One region of the Bacillus altitudinis genome, then DNA from elsewhere that is predicted to be linked to it. Evidence: a T-box and tRNA genes for the amino acid it is inferred to sense, from the RefSeq annotation. Region 1 holds a T-box; the other holds one or more tRNA genes.
The links. The T-box of region 1 lies ahead of thrS (threonine--tRNA ligase). A T-box ahead of a tRNA ligase gene usually reads a tRNA of that ligase, here a tRNA-Thr.

Region 1 (8,266 bases):
TCTCATTGACTCCACCACGAATTCAAACAATGGACCTATGATCATATTCTTACCTGTTTTCTTTCGTGATGAAACGACAACTTCCTGCTACAAAATTCCATTTTTCTGCAAAAAAGAGGGAGATGGGACAAAAAAAGAACAGCACTGACTGTTCTTTTGGAAGTTATGAAAAGTCTGTCAAAGAGAACACTTCGCCGCTCACTGCATCAACGCCATCATGACAATCGAGCTTGCCGCATAAAACATATTGTTTTTGCACATCGTCATAGACATAGATGGGTGTAAGTTCGAGGCGTTCTCTCAATGTTTCAAAGGCTTGTTTCTGAGTTATGGTGATTTCACTAGCTGTTTGAGATGGATTGAGTATCCCACATACTTGAAACATCTCTTTTTTATCTATGTAATGAATGGCTTCAAAAGTGTTGGCATCAATGAAGACCTTGATTTTATCCATAAATCCACTGCCTTCTTGCTCATTCGTTTTTAATATCGCATGGATGTATCCATGATCACGTTGGAGTGTTTTTAGAACCCACTTCCCTGTATCGTTTGAATATTTTTGCGCCAAAAAGGTTCGAACCGCTTTGATACACTCATCCTGGTCTTCTTTTGATATCGGGAAGGAATCTGGTGACGGTTCCAATGAGAAAGCTTGTTCAGCTGAAATGTTCTCATGAATGTCCATTTCCTTTTTTTCAAAGGCATTGTTTATCGGTTCATTCCACTCAATGACTTCATTCATGTGTATACAATGCGTTTCTTCACGCCCAACCTCAAACGGAAGAGTTTCTGTTCCATCGTTCTTCACATAGATTTCTTCTAGAGCATAAATAGAACGGATTTGATTGTGCTCGAAGGAAGGCCATTGAAACATCTGTACTTGCTGCTTGGCTAAGTTCTTCACCTGATCAAGGGAAAGCACATATTTCTCATCTTTCAGTAATGTTTTGGCTAAAAATGGACCGTGGTGTGTAAAGTACATGAGCTGTCCATGTTCATTCCATTTCACTTCGATTCTGCCTGAAGGTGCTACTTTCACACCATCTATTGCTTCTTCGAAAGAAAGTTCCCCTTTCTCCTTCTGATGCATATGAAAATGCTCTCCATAGATCAATCCTGTTTCTTGTTCGATCCATTGAATGACATGAGCTGGATAAGGTCTCTTAAACGTGACACCATGCTGCGCATAGGTTTTGTCCATAACAAAAATAACCGACTCGGTCTGTCCTGTATTCAAGTTCACTTCAATGACAGCTGTGCCGTCTGGGTTTAGATCATCGTCCTCGGGTTCCGTTTCATGAGAGGGAAACCATTCCATATTCAATGTATACACCGTTTCATTGAACATATTGACGTAGCGATGAAAACTGTGTCTTTTTAGATAGTAAAGATCTAAGCCAAATGTCACTTTTGTCTGATCGATTAGTTGTTGAATGTTTGCATTCAATGAATTCACCTCAAAATGATGATGTTTTATGGAAGAACAAAAATAACGATAAAGATGAAGATGATGATTGCCATAAAAAATCCTAAAGCGATTGCCATTATATTTGACTCTTTTGTGTAGCCTGTTAATTCACCTACAGTCGATCGGTCAATTTTTCTAAAACGAAAAAGCATGCTTATATTTAAAATGGCTAGAACCATCAAAAACAAGAAAATGATCAATGCAGGATCGACGTCACTGAATGCATTATCCACATTTTGTAAAGTGAATGATTGAATAAACATAATGACACTCAATATGATTTTCCACACATGATCTAACCGTTTTTCCTTTTCCCACTCTTTCCCTAATTTCTCTTTTTCATAAATAGCTACCTGCTCTAAAATAGGTATGAAAGACTTTGTTGTTCCTTTCCTAATAAAGCCTAAAATGCCTTGAATAAGCATTAGAATTCCTAAACAAAAAAGGAAATGTGTCAGTTTGATTTTAACAATTTGAATCAACATAAAAAAAATGATGATCATAAGTCCGACAAATAAATTAGAGATAGCGATTTGTTTTGTCCTCATCTTTTTTAGTGCAGCTTGTTCCATGTGATAAACTCCTCCTCGTTTCAAATTTTTCTGATAAACGCTCTATCCTTATTACGATTTTAACGAAAAAATGTTTCAATATTTTCCTTTTCAATTGTCAATTCGGCTTTTTCACAAATGAAAAGACGCCCACCATTCAATGAACGTCTTATCCTTCTTCATGAAATCAGCACATCATATTTGAGCTGTTCTGTCTTTTATTTGCTGGGCTGCCAGGTGTTTAAAGTCATCAATAGACAGCAGCTTTGACATTTTTTCTCCATGTTGTCTGATGTTCAGTGTTTTTTCTTGCATTTCTGTATCTCCAATGACAGCGATATAAGGAATTTTTTGCATTTGTGCTTCTCTCATTTTATAGCCGAGTTTTTCATCCCGTTCATCGATTGTGACTCTAATTCCGATATTTCTTAATTGCTGCTGCACCTCTATGCAGTAATCAAGGTGAACGCTTGAGACAGGTATGATTTGTACTTGGATTGGTGCGAGCCATAACGGGAAGACGCCGGCAAAATGTTCAATGAGAATACCAAGGAACCGGTCAAGTGAACCAAAAATAGCACTATGAATGACAACTGGCCGCACCTTTTCATTTTTCTCGTTGATATATGTTAAATCAAATTTCTCTGGCATTTGAAAATCCAGCTGAATTGTGGCGCACTGGTGGCTCCGCTTTAGTGCATCTTGAATATGAAAGTCGATCTTCGGACCATAAAATGCCCCATCTCCTTCATTTAAGTAGTAGTCAATCTTTAACTGATCAAGCACATTTTTTAGCGCTTTTTCGGATATATCCCAAATAGCGTCATCCCCTAATGCTTTTTCTGGACGAGTGGATAGCTCGACTGAATATTCAAAACCAAATGTCCGATACACATGATCAACTAATTGAAAAATCCGTTTGATTTCAGCTTCGATTTGATCTTCTCTTAAAAAAATATGGGCATCATCTTGGCAAAATGTTCTGACCCTGAACAATCCATTTAATGCTCCGCTAAATTCATGACGATGCACCTGACCAAATTCAGACATTCTAATTGGAAGGTCTCTATAGGAATATAAGTTATTTTTGAACATGAGCATATGCCCTGGACAGTTCATCGGTTTTAAAGCAAAACTTGTATTGTCTACTTCTGAGAAATACATATTTTCATGATAATGATTCCAGTGCCCTGACTTTTCCCAAAGTTCTTGGTTCATCATAAATGGAGTACTTACTTCTTCATATTGCGCTTGACCTCTCACTTCTCTAGAAAAGGCCATTAATTCATTTCTGACAATCTGACCTTTTGGTAAATAAAAAGGCATGCCTGGCGCTTCTTCTGAAAACATAAAGAGGGATAACTGTTTCCCTAATTTCCGGTGATCACGTTTATTTGCTTCTTCCATGAAATGAAGATAATCAGCTAGATGATTTGGATGCTGAAATGCTACACCATACACTCGCTGCAAGACATCCTGATTGCTATCTCCCCGCCAATATGCCCCTGCCACACGCGTTAGTTTAAATGCCTTTAAATACCCTGTAGAAGGCAAATGAGGTCCACGGCACAAATCTATAAATTCTCCTTGCTGATAAATCGTGATGGCTTCTTGTCGAGGGAGACTTTTTAAAATATCCAGTTTATATGGATCATGTGCAAACATCACTTCAGCTTCTTTGTAAGAGACCTCCATTCTTTGAATAAGGTGATTCTCGTTTATGATGTTTTTCATCTCTTTTTCAATCATTGCCAAATCCTCTACGCTTAACGTTTGATTCAGCTTCATATCATAGTAAAATCCATTCTCAATGACAGGTCCGATTCCCAGTGTCACATTGTCATATAACCTTTTCACAGCTTGGGCTAATACATGTGCAGCTGTATGTCGTAACACTTCCAGCCCTTCTTTTGAATCAAGTGTTAGAATCGAAACCCCCGCATCGTTGTTTAACGGATAACTTAAGTCCACTGTCTGATCATTGATCTTTCCCGCTACTGCTTTTTTTCTTAAACTTGGGCTAATATGGGAGGCAACCTCTGCGACTGTCGTACCTGCGGAGAACTCCTTGATCTTTCCATCTGGAAATTGAATTTTTACCATTTTTTCTCTCATCACTGACACACCTTTCTCTTTTTTGAAATAAAAAAACACACCCATCCCTCATAGAGGGACGAATGTGTAATCCGTGGTTCCACCCAAATTCCCATAACGCGTATTCGCTTTATGGCTCTGGCGCCGTAACGTGGCGTAGACGGTATTGGATACTGCAATGTTCCCCAATACAGCTCAAAGGTGGTAAGATAGCTTTTCTGCGTTAGGAAGATTTCACCGTGACTTCCCTCTCTGTGAACCGATTAAAGCTGCTCATGTCCTTTTCAAAGCAATCATGCTATAAAAGTAAACAAAAAAACACACCCATCCCTCATAAAGGGACGAATGTGTAATCCGTGGTTCCACCCAAATTCCCATAATGCGTATTCGCTTTATGGCTCTGGTGCCGTAACGTGGCGTAGACGGTATTGGATACTGTAATTTCACCAATACAGCTCAAAGGTGGTAAGACAACTTTTCTGCGTTAGGAAGATTTCACCGTGACTTCCCTCTCTGTGAACCGATAAAAGCTGCTCATGTCCTTTTCTTCGCTTTTGATTTCTCCATATATTACATGATGATGGGGAATGATGTAAAGATTTATTTTGTACAGTGCTATTGAATTTTATTCTTTAAATGAAATGTCTTGTCATTTCACTGGGGCTATATTCGACTTGATACTTAGGAGATAACGCATTCTTTACTTCTTCCGTTATACACTCCCCTGCTTGATTAAACTTCTTTTCCATTTCTACCCCTTCTGGCAGCAAGTCATCTGTTTCTTCATCAAACCAACAACCATACTGTATGGCCCAATTCCATATTTTAGAGAATAGTACATCGCTTATAGGTACATCATCTCTTTCTAAATGACATTGACAATGTCCGCATTGAAAAGGTTCGCCACCATAGGTTCCTTCAATTTTCACATAAGGTTGGTGCTCAAAATCACGACAGCATACCCATTTTTTGAAGTCCTGACCAAATGTTGTCAGTTTTATCGAGTAATAACGCATGGACGTTCGTTTTCCTTTCATAGCAAAAACACCTTGATCAATCAGCTTCTTTAGCCGATACTCAATAAAATCATCTCCGATATATTGTTCTAAATGACCAAGGACTTCTCCAATTAAGCGTGGAGTTACGATGTATTCCTCTTCTGGCTCGGACGGATGAAGCCGCTTAGCCATTTTTACTAAATAAGCATCAAATTCATCTTCTGATACGTTGAGCGTTTGTTCATTTCGCCATATCCTAAGTGTATGATCTGTTTCGGCAATGTGAAGCCACTCTTCTTGTAATCGTTCTCTTTCTTCCTTGGAAATGGTGTGAAAGTGATTTTTACTTTCATAAATGATTTTAAATTTTTCAGATGGGATTTCCCCAGTATGTCGAAGGTCCATGCGAATTGTCTTTGTATTAAAATGGTGATCATATGCAATCGCTGTATTAATGACAGAGACGTCCACGTTTTTTCCTTTTAATAAATAGATGGCAAATCGTAGACCTATTTGTTCGTGTGCATTGTTGCCTATCCATATCATCATATGTGAGCCATCTTTTACATCCTTCACTTGTTGAATCATTTTTTGCTGATCGATTACCATATCATCAAATCTACCAAACTCATTGGACATGACATGTCGAAGCCACTCCATACGAGTCTCTTGTCCTTGACGTTCATGTAAGTGTGTAAGTGGGCCAATGGAGTAGATATCATCAAAGGTGATGATGTCTTCCACTGGTTTTTGCTTCATTTCACGTAATGCTTGCTTTAAACTACCAGCAGTTGCTGCCCCAAATACGATATGTATCATTATTCATCTCCCTTTATCTTACATTTTATATCATCTTCGCCTATTCATGATTCTTACGTCAATTCTATTGAGTCAATTTCATTCAAAAGTACGACGATGAGAGGATAAGATCTATATAAAGAATGCAGAATTGAGGAGACTAGATTTTTTATAAAAAATGAAGAACCCCACGAAATGGGGCAGTCAGTTTACTGAGTAACTTTGAGACTTTCCTTCTAATGATCTATTGATAGAAATACCCTCCAAAAAGGGAAATTCAGTTTATGTACTTCTTCACAAATTCCCCTTCACAATCGTTCTTTTGGCTTTCTTGACAATTCTGCTGGTTGCTTTTGTATCAGAATCTTTTAACCACTGTTCACACAGGTTTATGACCCAATTTGGTTGTGTTTTACTAGCGTCATTGAGCCAGTTTCCTACAGAATCTTGAACATATGTTGATGGATCAGATTTGAGCAAGTCTAGAATAGGCTGTGCCCTCATTGGCTCTTGTTTTAATGACTCAATATGCTTTGTCCAAACACCTCTTGGGCGAATAGCTTCTACTGAGAATCGGCGAATATTTTCATCTTTACTTTTAGCCCATTCTGTTAAATGTTCTATACTTTGATCGAGCTGATCCGTTAGGCTTTCTCTCACTGACATCCACGCAATTTCTCGAACTCCAAAATGAGGATCAGCTGCAAATGGTTGAATGTACGCCAATTTCTCTTCCAAAGTTGATAAACGGTGTTTGTTCATATAAGCAGCCCAACAGCGGACGCTATCAGATACATGGTGAGTAAACGCCTGTAGCACTTCCGTTTGTTTTTCCCCATTCTCTTTCTGTAACACTTCATCTAACAATTGACCGATGAGACGAATTGCTTTCATTCCAGACTCAGCCTTTTGTTGAGTGACATCAGATGATACATCGTCTAAATGATGGTCTAAACCAACGGATGGCAAAACATGATGTAATAACGTCAGATGATTGACAGCCAGCCATTCAGTTAAATTCACACTCTCTATTTTTCCTTGATTCAAAAGGAACAAGACGTCATGAGGGATATCAGTCCCCTTTCGAGCACCTTTTCGATTGATGATCTCTTCGCTGATTTGCATTTATTTTCTCTCCTCGTCTAGTGGTGCTTTTGTTTGATATTCATCGTTTTTAAAAGAAATATATGAATGCCTTCAATTTTTGGATATTGCCCCCTATTGTATCAAATAAACCACTTTACTGGTGCATTCTTCAAACCAAAAAGGAACTACCCAAAATAAGTAGTCCCTTCCATACAAAATTGAATTTAAGTTACCTTCCTTGCTCGATCACCTTCAAACTCTTCTGCTGAGAGATTCTGTCAAACGCCACCATCAAGATGGTCATGAGTAAAGCGAGAAGAACCGTTCCAGCACTGATCCAGCTCAGGTGCAATATAGATGTCCTGCTCAACACAATCCCCCCTAACCCCGATCCTAAAGCAAATCCGAATTGAATAAATGATGTATTGACACTTAATGCAATATCAGGAGATTTTGGAACAAGGGTTACAAGATATAGCTGCTGAGCTGGTGATGTACTCCATGTAGCGATCATCCATATCATGATAACAGCCACCATGACCACGAGATTCCCTGTGACAAATGCTAGTAGCATGAGCATCATGATTTGCAAGATGATGCCAGAAAAAATCGTGAAGATGGGTCCTTTTTTATCTGCTGCCATCCCTCCAAGGCTTGATCCTAAAAAGCTGCATATTCCCGCTAGTAACAAAATGCCACTGATTTCTGTAATGCTAAGGTTGGCTGATGCTTGCAGGAAGGGCGTTAAATAGGTAAATAACGTGGAATATCCACCTACATAAAATAGCGTCACTGCCACTGCAAGTAATATACGCTTGTCTTTTAAAATCGATAATTGCATACGAAGCGTCACCGGTTCTTGTTCTTTCATAGAAGGGATCCGCCTATACACCACAATCAGCGGAATAAGCGTGATCACTCCAATGGCTGCGAATAATGCTTTCCATCCGATCATACTGCTTAGAAATGTCCCGATTGGAACGCCTAAAACCAAGGAGCTGCTTAATCCCATTAAAATGATGCCAATCGCTGTTCCTCTTTTTTCCCGTTCTACAAGACGAGTTGCAACCGCCATCGCCACTACAATCGCCGTTCCCCCACTGATTCCTTGTAAAACTCTTGTGATCATGACCATTTCAAACGAATGACTGATACTTGTGATGAAGTTACTTAAAATAAAAATGATCAGCGTCCATGTTAATATTTTTCTGCGGTCCATATTGATGGTTAGTGCGATGACAATCGGTGCACCGATTGCGGCCGAAAGTGCT
Region 2 (8,266 bases), 600 kb from region 1:
ACTTGTCCGGCAGAAGCAGTCAGCTGTTCTCCATTGACGACTGTTACGTTCCCATCAACCTTGCCTTCTACAATCAGCTTGCCATTTTTCACAGTGACATCACCTTTGACGGTTTCCCCTTTAGGTACCGTCACTGTATCATTTTCAACCACGAGATTCGGCTGCTTTGACACACTGAAATTATGATCCGTATTCCAGCTTGTAAACAGACTGCCTCCCATCAATATGACAAAGAGGGCAGCGGCGACCATTAGCGGATGAGCTTTGATCCATCTTTGAATCGACACACGCTTTTTCTCCTTTGGAAGACCTGCCATCACCTTTGCAGTGAAATCAGATGGTGCTTCTATATGAGATGTACTCTGCACGAGCGCGATGGATTTCTCAATTTGTTGAAAATGAGTACGGCATTCCTCACACGATTGCAGATGGCTCTTTAATTCTTTTTCATCTTCGGGCTCTATGTCCCCGTCTAAATACTGATGCATAAGCAGGACGATTTTTTCCTGACAGCTCATCAAAATCACCTCACTCAAAGGTCTCTCAACTGTTTCCGGAGAGCCTCTCTACCCCTGTGTATTCTCGTTTTCACCGTACCAACTGGTATATTCAGAATCTCACTAATTTCTTTTAACGAGAGTTCATCAATATACTTTAATACGATGACCGAGCGATATTTATCGGGTAATCTTAAAATTTTTTGCTGAATGGTGCTCGATAATTCAAGCGACACCACCTCGTCCTCTGGCAAAATGCCGTCAGCCGCAATTTGAGAATACATATTCAGTCCTTCTGTCCCTGCCACCTCTGCATCTAAATAATAATCCGGCTTTTTTTTACGAATACGGTCGATGGTCAGGTTGGTTGCAATGCGGTACAGCCACGTGGAAAACTTACGATTCACATCAAAGCTCTCAATATTCACATAGGCACGAATAAACGCCTCCTGCGCAATATCTTCTGCTTCATGTGCATTCCCAAGCATACGATAGCACAGCTGATAAATTTTGTCTTTATACAGGTCTACGATGTCTGCAAATGCGTTCTGGTCGCCTTTTTTCACTTGCTTAATTCTCTTTTTAATCATTGTTTCCATAGTATATTCAACCTCTGCCTTCACCGGTCTTTATGTATACGAACCTCGTTCCAAAAGGTTTCATTCTCCTCTAAAAAATAGTGTAACAAATTTTTGACAGCATGTTACGCTTATCAGCCGGTAAAAACCTTAACATATCCTTAAATTTCCCCAAAATTAAAAAAAGAACGGGAACAAGTCCCGCTCTATAATAGCTTTTCACCCATTAAAGAACCAATTAATGCAACTGCCGCTTCTGCTGTTTTATTTTTCTCATCTAATACCGGATTCACCTCAACAAACTCAGCAGATGTCAAAATCCCTGCTTCCTCTAAAAGCTCCATTGCAAGATGACTCTCTCTATAACTGAGGCCGCCAGCAACCGGCGTTCCCACGCCAGGGCACTCCGCTGGATCAAGGCCGTCTAAATCAAGCGACAAATGAACACCATCTGTTCTTTCTTTTAAATACGCAATGGCTTCCTCCATTACTCTCGTCATCCCTAATCGATCAATTTCATGCATCGTATACACTTTAATGCCTTTTTCTCTAATCAATGCCCGCTCTCCTTCATCTAAAGAACGAGCACCAATCAAGATCACATTCTCAGGCTTTACTTTTGGCGCATAACCGCCAATATTCGTTAGATCAGCATGCCCAAGACCGAGACTGACAGCAAGTGGCATCCCATGAATATTCCCAGAAGGAGAGGTTTCCTCTGTATTTAAATCACCGTGTGCATCATACCAAATGACACCCAAATTTTCATAATGCTTGGCTACACCGGCTAGTGTACCAATTGCAATGCTATGATCCCCGCCTAAAATCAGCGGAAACGAACCGGACTGCACAATACTGCTAACCTTTTCAGCAAGAAGCTGGTTTGCGCCAGCATTCTCCGTTAAGTTTTTCAGTTTTTCACTTGTATAGAGACCTTTCTCATCATCTCTTTGCTCAACGGGAATATCCCCTAAATCCTCGACATTAAATGAAAGCGATTCCAATTTTTCTTTTACACCAGCACAGCGAATGGCACTCGGCCCCATATCGACGCCCCTTCTCATTTGACCGAGATCCATCGGCACCCCAACAATCGTGACCTTCTTTTGATCTCCCATATGTACATCCCCTTTCCGTTCATGCTTATATTTTACTTTCTCGGTGCCTTCTGACTCAACTCAACAATATTTTGAATAGTTATACATTCCAATCGTCAAAATAAAAAAAAGACACCTTTTTAAAAAAGGTGTCTTAACTGGGCTAGCTGGATTCGAACCAACGCATGACGGAGTCAAAGTCCGTTGCCTTACCGCTTGGCTATAGCCCAAAAATGGTGGAGGGGGGCGGATTCGAACCGCCGAACCCGGAGGGAGCGGATTTACAGTCCGCCGCGTTTAGCCACTTCGCTACCCCTCCACATATGGAATTGATAAAAGAAAAACAGTGCCGGCAAGAGGACTTGAACCCCCAACCTACTGATTACAAGTCAGTTGCTCTACCAGTTGAGCTACACCGGCATATGGTGGAGGATGACGGGCTCGAACCGCCGACCCTCTGCTTGTAAGGCAGATGCTCTCCCAGCTGAGCTAATCCTCCACATCATGGTGACCCGTACGGGATTCGAACCCGTGTTACCGCCGTGAAAGGGCGGTGTCTTAACCGCTTGACCAACGGGCCAGTTTGTCAAGTTTACTGTTTCCGTGAAGCTGACAAAAGTTATTATATACAGGTTGTCCCCCTTTTGTAAAGGGGATTTTTATTTTTTTTATTTTCTAACTATTCAACCCTCATCAGCACAACATTTTGACTGAAATATAATTTCAGTATTTAAATATAATATTGAAATTTCATGTCATACTCAATATACTGAAAATGAAGAAATAAGGAGGTATGTCACATGCAGCCATCTCAACTGCGTTCTTTGACAACAGAATCAAGAAACCCTAACACCATGGGAATTTCACAAGCAAGCCCGATAGAAATGCTCCAAATGATAAATGAGGAAGATATGAAGGTCGCTCAAGCCGTCAACCGTGTCCTTCCAGACGTAAAGACAGCAAGTGACTTTGCCTTTGCATCCATCTCGAATGGAGGCAGACTCATTTATCTAGGCGCTGGAACTAGCGGCAGAATTGGGGTAATGGATGCGGTCGAATGTCCACCTACCTATAGCATTTCACCTGATGTCATCGTAGGCATCATGGCCGGTGGCGACTCTGCCTTTTCACATGCAGCAGAAGATGTGGAAGACAGTGAAGAAGCTGGTCAAAAAGATTTAGAACACATCCACCTGACATCAAAAGATACGGTTGTCGGCATCGCGGCGAGCGGTAGAACACCCTATATCATTGGCGCTTTAAACTATGCTAGAACCATTGGAGCAAAAACAGTAGCCCTCAGCTGCAATGAACAAGCAGAGATTAGCGAACTAGCAGACTGCGCCATTGAAGTCGTCGTAGGACCAGAAGCCATCACTGGGTCAACACGAATGAAAGCCGCATCCGCTCATAAAATGATTTTAAATATGCTTTCCACCTCTGTCATGATCAGACAAGGCAAAGTATATGAAAACCTGATGGTAGATGTAAAAGTAAGCAATCATAAACTAAAAGAACGCGCCATCACCATCATTCAGCATATGACCAATGCTCCCTACGAACAAGCCGTAAAAGCCCTTGAAGCAGCCGATTTAGAAGTTAAAACAGCCATCGTCATGCTCCAAACCAAAACAGATAAAAAGACAGCCAAAGACCTGCTCAACAAAGCAGATGGTCACATCGACAAAGCCATCTTACGTCATCAATCTTAAAGGAGGAAACTCATGTCAGCAGGCGGACTCACCTTACTACACACAATGAAATCAAAGCTTCCCCAATCTGAAAAAATCATTGCAGACTATATCCTTGCCCATCCTGACAAACTCATTAAAAGCACAGTGCATGAAATCAGTCAGGCTGCCGGTGCAAGCAGCTCTGCCGTCATCCGTCTCTGTAAGTCTCTCGGTCTGGATGGCTATCACGATTTGAAAATGCGGATCGCTGGAGACTTAATGCACACTGATAAACAAGGCTACCGGGATATCGAACAAGATGAACCACTTCAATCCATTATTCAAAAGACAGCAGGAAACACCATTCAATCGATCAAAGATACAGCCTCTATTTTAAATGTAGAAGCTTTAGAAAAAGCTGTGCAACTGCTGCTGAATGCAAACCAAATCCATTTTATCGGTGTGGGTGCATCTGGCATCGTCGCAGCTGATGCCCAGCAGAAATTTCTCAGAATCAATTATGCAGCCACCGCCTTCACTGACATGCACATCGCATCTACGGTCATCGCAAATGCTGGAAAGAATGACATTGTGTTCGGTATATCCTTCTCAGGAGAAACATTAGACATCATCCAAGCGCTTCAGCTCGCCAAAGAAAATGAAGTAAAAACCATTGCTTTAACGCACCCAGGTCATACAAGCGTTTCTGCATTGTGTGATGTCCATCTATCAACGTCCGGTTCCAATGAAGCACCTTTTCGCAGTGCTGCCACTTCCTCTAGAATGGCACAGCTCTATTTAATCGATGTCTTGTTCCTCAGTTTAGCCTCCCGTCAATATGAACAGACAGCACAATATATTGACAAAACAAGACATGCCATCCGCTCCATGAAACGAAAAACAAAGGGGGATTCAACATGAGTCATCAAAAAAAATATCAGCAGTTGGCGAAAGAAATCCTTTCACTCTGTGGTGGTTCTGAAAACATCTCTTCCCACACACATTGTATGACACGTCTCCGAATTACACCCATTGATCGTGAAAAAGTGCAAACCACCGCGATCAAAGAACTCGATGGCGTCATTGGCGTCGTCGAAGCGGAAACACTGCAAATCATTTTAGGCACAGGTGTTGTCAACCAAGTATCAAGTGCGTTTGAACAGCTGCTCAACGCCTCAGGTTCATATGACTTAAACAACGAAGCACAGAAAAACAAACAAGCCATTTCACAAAAGAACCGCACACCATTCAAGCTGTTCTTACGGCGGATCGCCAGCATTTTCATTCCCATTATTCCAGCACTCGTTGCATCGGGTCTTATAACGGGTATTACAAAAGCGGTCGTGCAAGCAGGCTGGCTCGATGAAAAATCTCAAGCTGCGATTATCCTAACCGTTATAGGCTCAGGCTTGTTTGCTTATCTCGGTATATTAGTAGGAACAAACGCCGCAAAAGAATTTGGTGGCTCTCCTGCATTAGGCGCATTAGCAGGTATTCTCATCATTAACCCAGCTGCCGCTGATATTATGTTATTTGGCACTAATATTCTACCAGGCAGAGGCGGACTCATCGGTGTTCTTCTTGCAGCTATTTTTATGGCACTTGTTGAGACACGGATCAGACGCTTCGTCCCGCAATCACTCGATATCATCGTCACACCAACCATCACACTACTCATTACAGGCATTTTCACGTACGTTATCTTCATGCCAGTCGGCGGATTTATATCTGATGCCATCACCTCTGGACTTACTTATCTATTAAACATTGGCGGTATTTTTGCCGGATTTGTTCTTGGTGCGACCTTCCTTCCTCTTGTTGTCACTGGACTTCACCAAGGCCTAACACCTATTCATATGGAACTGATTAATTCAATTGGAGATGACCCGCTTCTGCCAATCCTCGCTATGGGAGGCGCAGGACAGGTCGGTGCTGCCTTTGCCATTTATATGAAAACAAAAAAGAAAAAGCTGAAAAGAGCCATTGCAGGCGGACTTCCTTCAGGAATGCTTGGAATTGGAGAACCGCTCATTTTCGGTGTCACACTCCCGCTCGGAAGACCCTTCCTCACCGCTTGTCTCGGCGCTGGAATCGGCGGAGCATTTCAAGCCTATTTCCAAATCGCCACTAAAGCAATCGGGGTATCAGGTCTCCCATTAACCTTTATCGTTCACACACATCAAATGCTACTTTACTTAATAGGACTCTTTATTGCATATGTCGCTGGATTTATCTTCACATACTTATTTGGATTTCATGATGATATGGCTGTTGAATTCGAGGAAAATAAGCAATAGGAGGTCTAGCTCTTGAAGAAATATTTTCTCATCATCACAAGTCTGTTCATGCTCCTTGGGTTACCAGTACAAACATTTGCAACTAGCTCCCATCCTGTATCGTCTTTGTCTAAAACAGCACCTGAAGAATATCCCGTCTTAAAAAAAGCAAAACGACCGGAACAAGTAGGTTTTTCTTCTAGGCAGCTTAGGAAGGTTGATCACATGATTCAAAACGATATCAAAGCAGGATTTCCAGGGGCAGCACTCATCATTATCAAGGATGGTCAGATCGTCCATCAAAAAGCTTATGGCTACAGACAAAAATATAAAGGGACAACAGAACTCAAATTCTATAAGAAAATGAAAAAGAACACACTGTTCGATTTGGCATCCAATACAAAAATGTATGCCACCAACTATGCCCTGCAAAAGCTAGTATATGAACAAAAACTAGATGTAAATGAAAAAATACAAACCATCCTGCCTGACTTTCAAGATGAACCAGATGCAAAGGTAACCGGCAAAGATCAGCTTCGAGTCAAGGATCTTCTCACCCATTCTGCCGGACTTCCTTCCAGTGTTTTATTTTATAGCAAAGAGCAAGCGGGCTCTTTTTTCTCCCAAGAGAGACAAACAACCATGAAATGGCTGCCAAAGGTGCCTCTGCAATACAAGCCAGGCACTCAGCATATTTATAGTGATATTGATTACATGCTGTTAGGCATGATCATCGAGAAAAAAACCGGTATGCCACTTGATCAATATGTAGAGTCGACGATTTATCGACCGCTTGGTCTAAAACATACCATGTTCAATCCGCTGAAAAAGGGGTTCAAGCCAAAGCATTTTGCAGCAACCGAACGTCTAGGCAATACAAGAGATGGAGTCATTGATTTTGAAAACATTCGCAGGTATACCTTGCTAGGTGAAGTCCATGATGAGAAAGCCTATTACTCAATGGCAGGTGTCTCCGGACATGCTGGACTTTTCTCTAATACATCAGATATGGCCGTACTGCTTCAGCTGATGCTCAATAAAGGAGGCTATGGAAAAACAACCATCTTTGACCAAGCTTCTATCGATCTCTTTACGGAATCATCAGACACGAACCCAACTTACGGGCTAGGCTGGCGGAAAAACGGCAATACTGACATGGAATGGATGTTTGGGAAGTACGCAAGTAAAGAAGCGTATGGACACACAGGCTGGACCGGAACGATGACATTGATTGATCCAAAACACAATCTAGGCGTCGTCTTGCTGACAAATAAAAAACATTCACCCGTCATTTCACCTGAAGTCAACCCAAATCAATTTGAAGGTGACCTTTTCCCAACTGGTACTTATGGAAGCATCATGACCGCAATCTACGAATCTTTTAAGTAAAAGGAGGAATTCGATGTTAAAAGCTCTGTTCCCCGCTGCACTCGTTTTGGCCCTGCTCACCTCTTCCATTCCAACGGAAAAGGTGAGCTCCGCCCCTCTCCCAACTGCCAAACAAATGGTTCAAGACATGTCCTTGGATGAAAAAATCGGTCAAATGCTCATGCCAGACTTTCGCAATTGGCAAGCAGAAGGTGCATCCGCTCCTACAGGCTTCACAAAAATGAATAAAGAAGTCTCTCACCTTGTAGAGAAATATCATTTAGGCGGTGTCATCTTATTTGCAGAAAATGTCGTTGATACGAAACAAACCGTCAAACTCACACATGAATTTCAACAAGCATCACCCAACATTCCTTTACTCATTTCCATTGATCAAGAAGGCGGAATCGTCACAAGACTACAAAAGGGAACACATTTCCCAGGAAATATGTCGATTGGTGCCTCTAGAAGTAAGAAAAATGCATATGACACAGGAAAAATCATCGGCAAAGAATTAAACGCTCTAGGTATCAATACAAACTTCTCTCCTGTTCTTGATGTGAATAATAACCCGAATAACCCCGTCATTGGTGTCCGTTCCTTTAGCTCTGACCCTGCACTAGTCACGCGACTTGGTCTTCAAACCATGAAAGGACTTCAAAAGGAAAAGACCATTTCCACATTAAAGCATTTCCCGGGACATGGTGATACAGCTGTTGATAGTCACTACGGTCTTCCGCTTGTAGAACATGATCTAGATCGTCTTAAAAAGGTGGA

Region 2: it has a tRNA-Thr gene. The T-box ahead of thrS (threonine--tRNA ligase) is inferred to sense a tRNA for this amino acid. The anticodon was not compared.

Annotation. Positions count from the first base shown of each region.
Region 1 covers NZ_CP009108.1:1,745,299-1,753,564, reverse strand. The annotation lists gene ID12_RS08750 (hypothetical protein) at 164-1,456, opposite strand; gene ID12_RS08745 (hypothetical protein) at 1,474-2,040, opposite strand; gene thrS (threonine--tRNA ligase) at 2,215-4,134, opposite strand; T-box leader at 4,186-4,410, opposite strand; T-box leader at 4,448-4,671, opposite strand; gene ID12_RS08735 (DUF1835 domain-containing protein) at 4,746-5,930, opposite strand; gene ID12_RS08730 (DNA alkylation repair protein) at 6,204-7,034, opposite strand; gene ID12_RS08725 (MFS transporter) at 7,225-8,266, opposite strand, start outside.
Region 2 covers NZ_CP009108.1:1,141,440-1,149,705, reverse strand. The annotation lists gene rsiW (anti-sigma-W factor RsiW) at 1-518, opposite strand, end outside; gene sigW (RNA polymerase sigma factor SigW) at 533-1,096, opposite strand; gene rocF (arginase) at 1,282-2,193, opposite strand; tRNA gene ID12_RS05870 (tRNA-Gln) at 2,331-2,402, opposite strand; tRNA gene ID12_RS05865 (tRNA-Tyr) at 2,407-2,491, opposite strand; tRNA gene ID12_RS05860 (tRNA-Thr) at 2,520-2,592, opposite strand; tRNA gene ID12_RS05855 (tRNA-Val) at 2,596-2,671, opposite strand; tRNA gene ID12_RS05850 (tRNA-Glu) at 2,678-2,752, opposite strand; gene murQ (N-acetylmuramic acid 6-phosphate etherase) at 2,973-3,884, shown strand; gene ID12_RS05840 (MurR/RpiR family transcriptional regulator) at 3,897-4,766, shown strand; gene ID12_RS05835 (PTS transporter subunit EIIC) at 4,763-6,142, shown strand; gene pbp4b (penicillin binding protein PBP4B) at 6,155-7,510, shown strand; gene ID12_RS05825 (glycoside hydrolase family 3 protein) at 7,524-8,266, shown strand, end outside.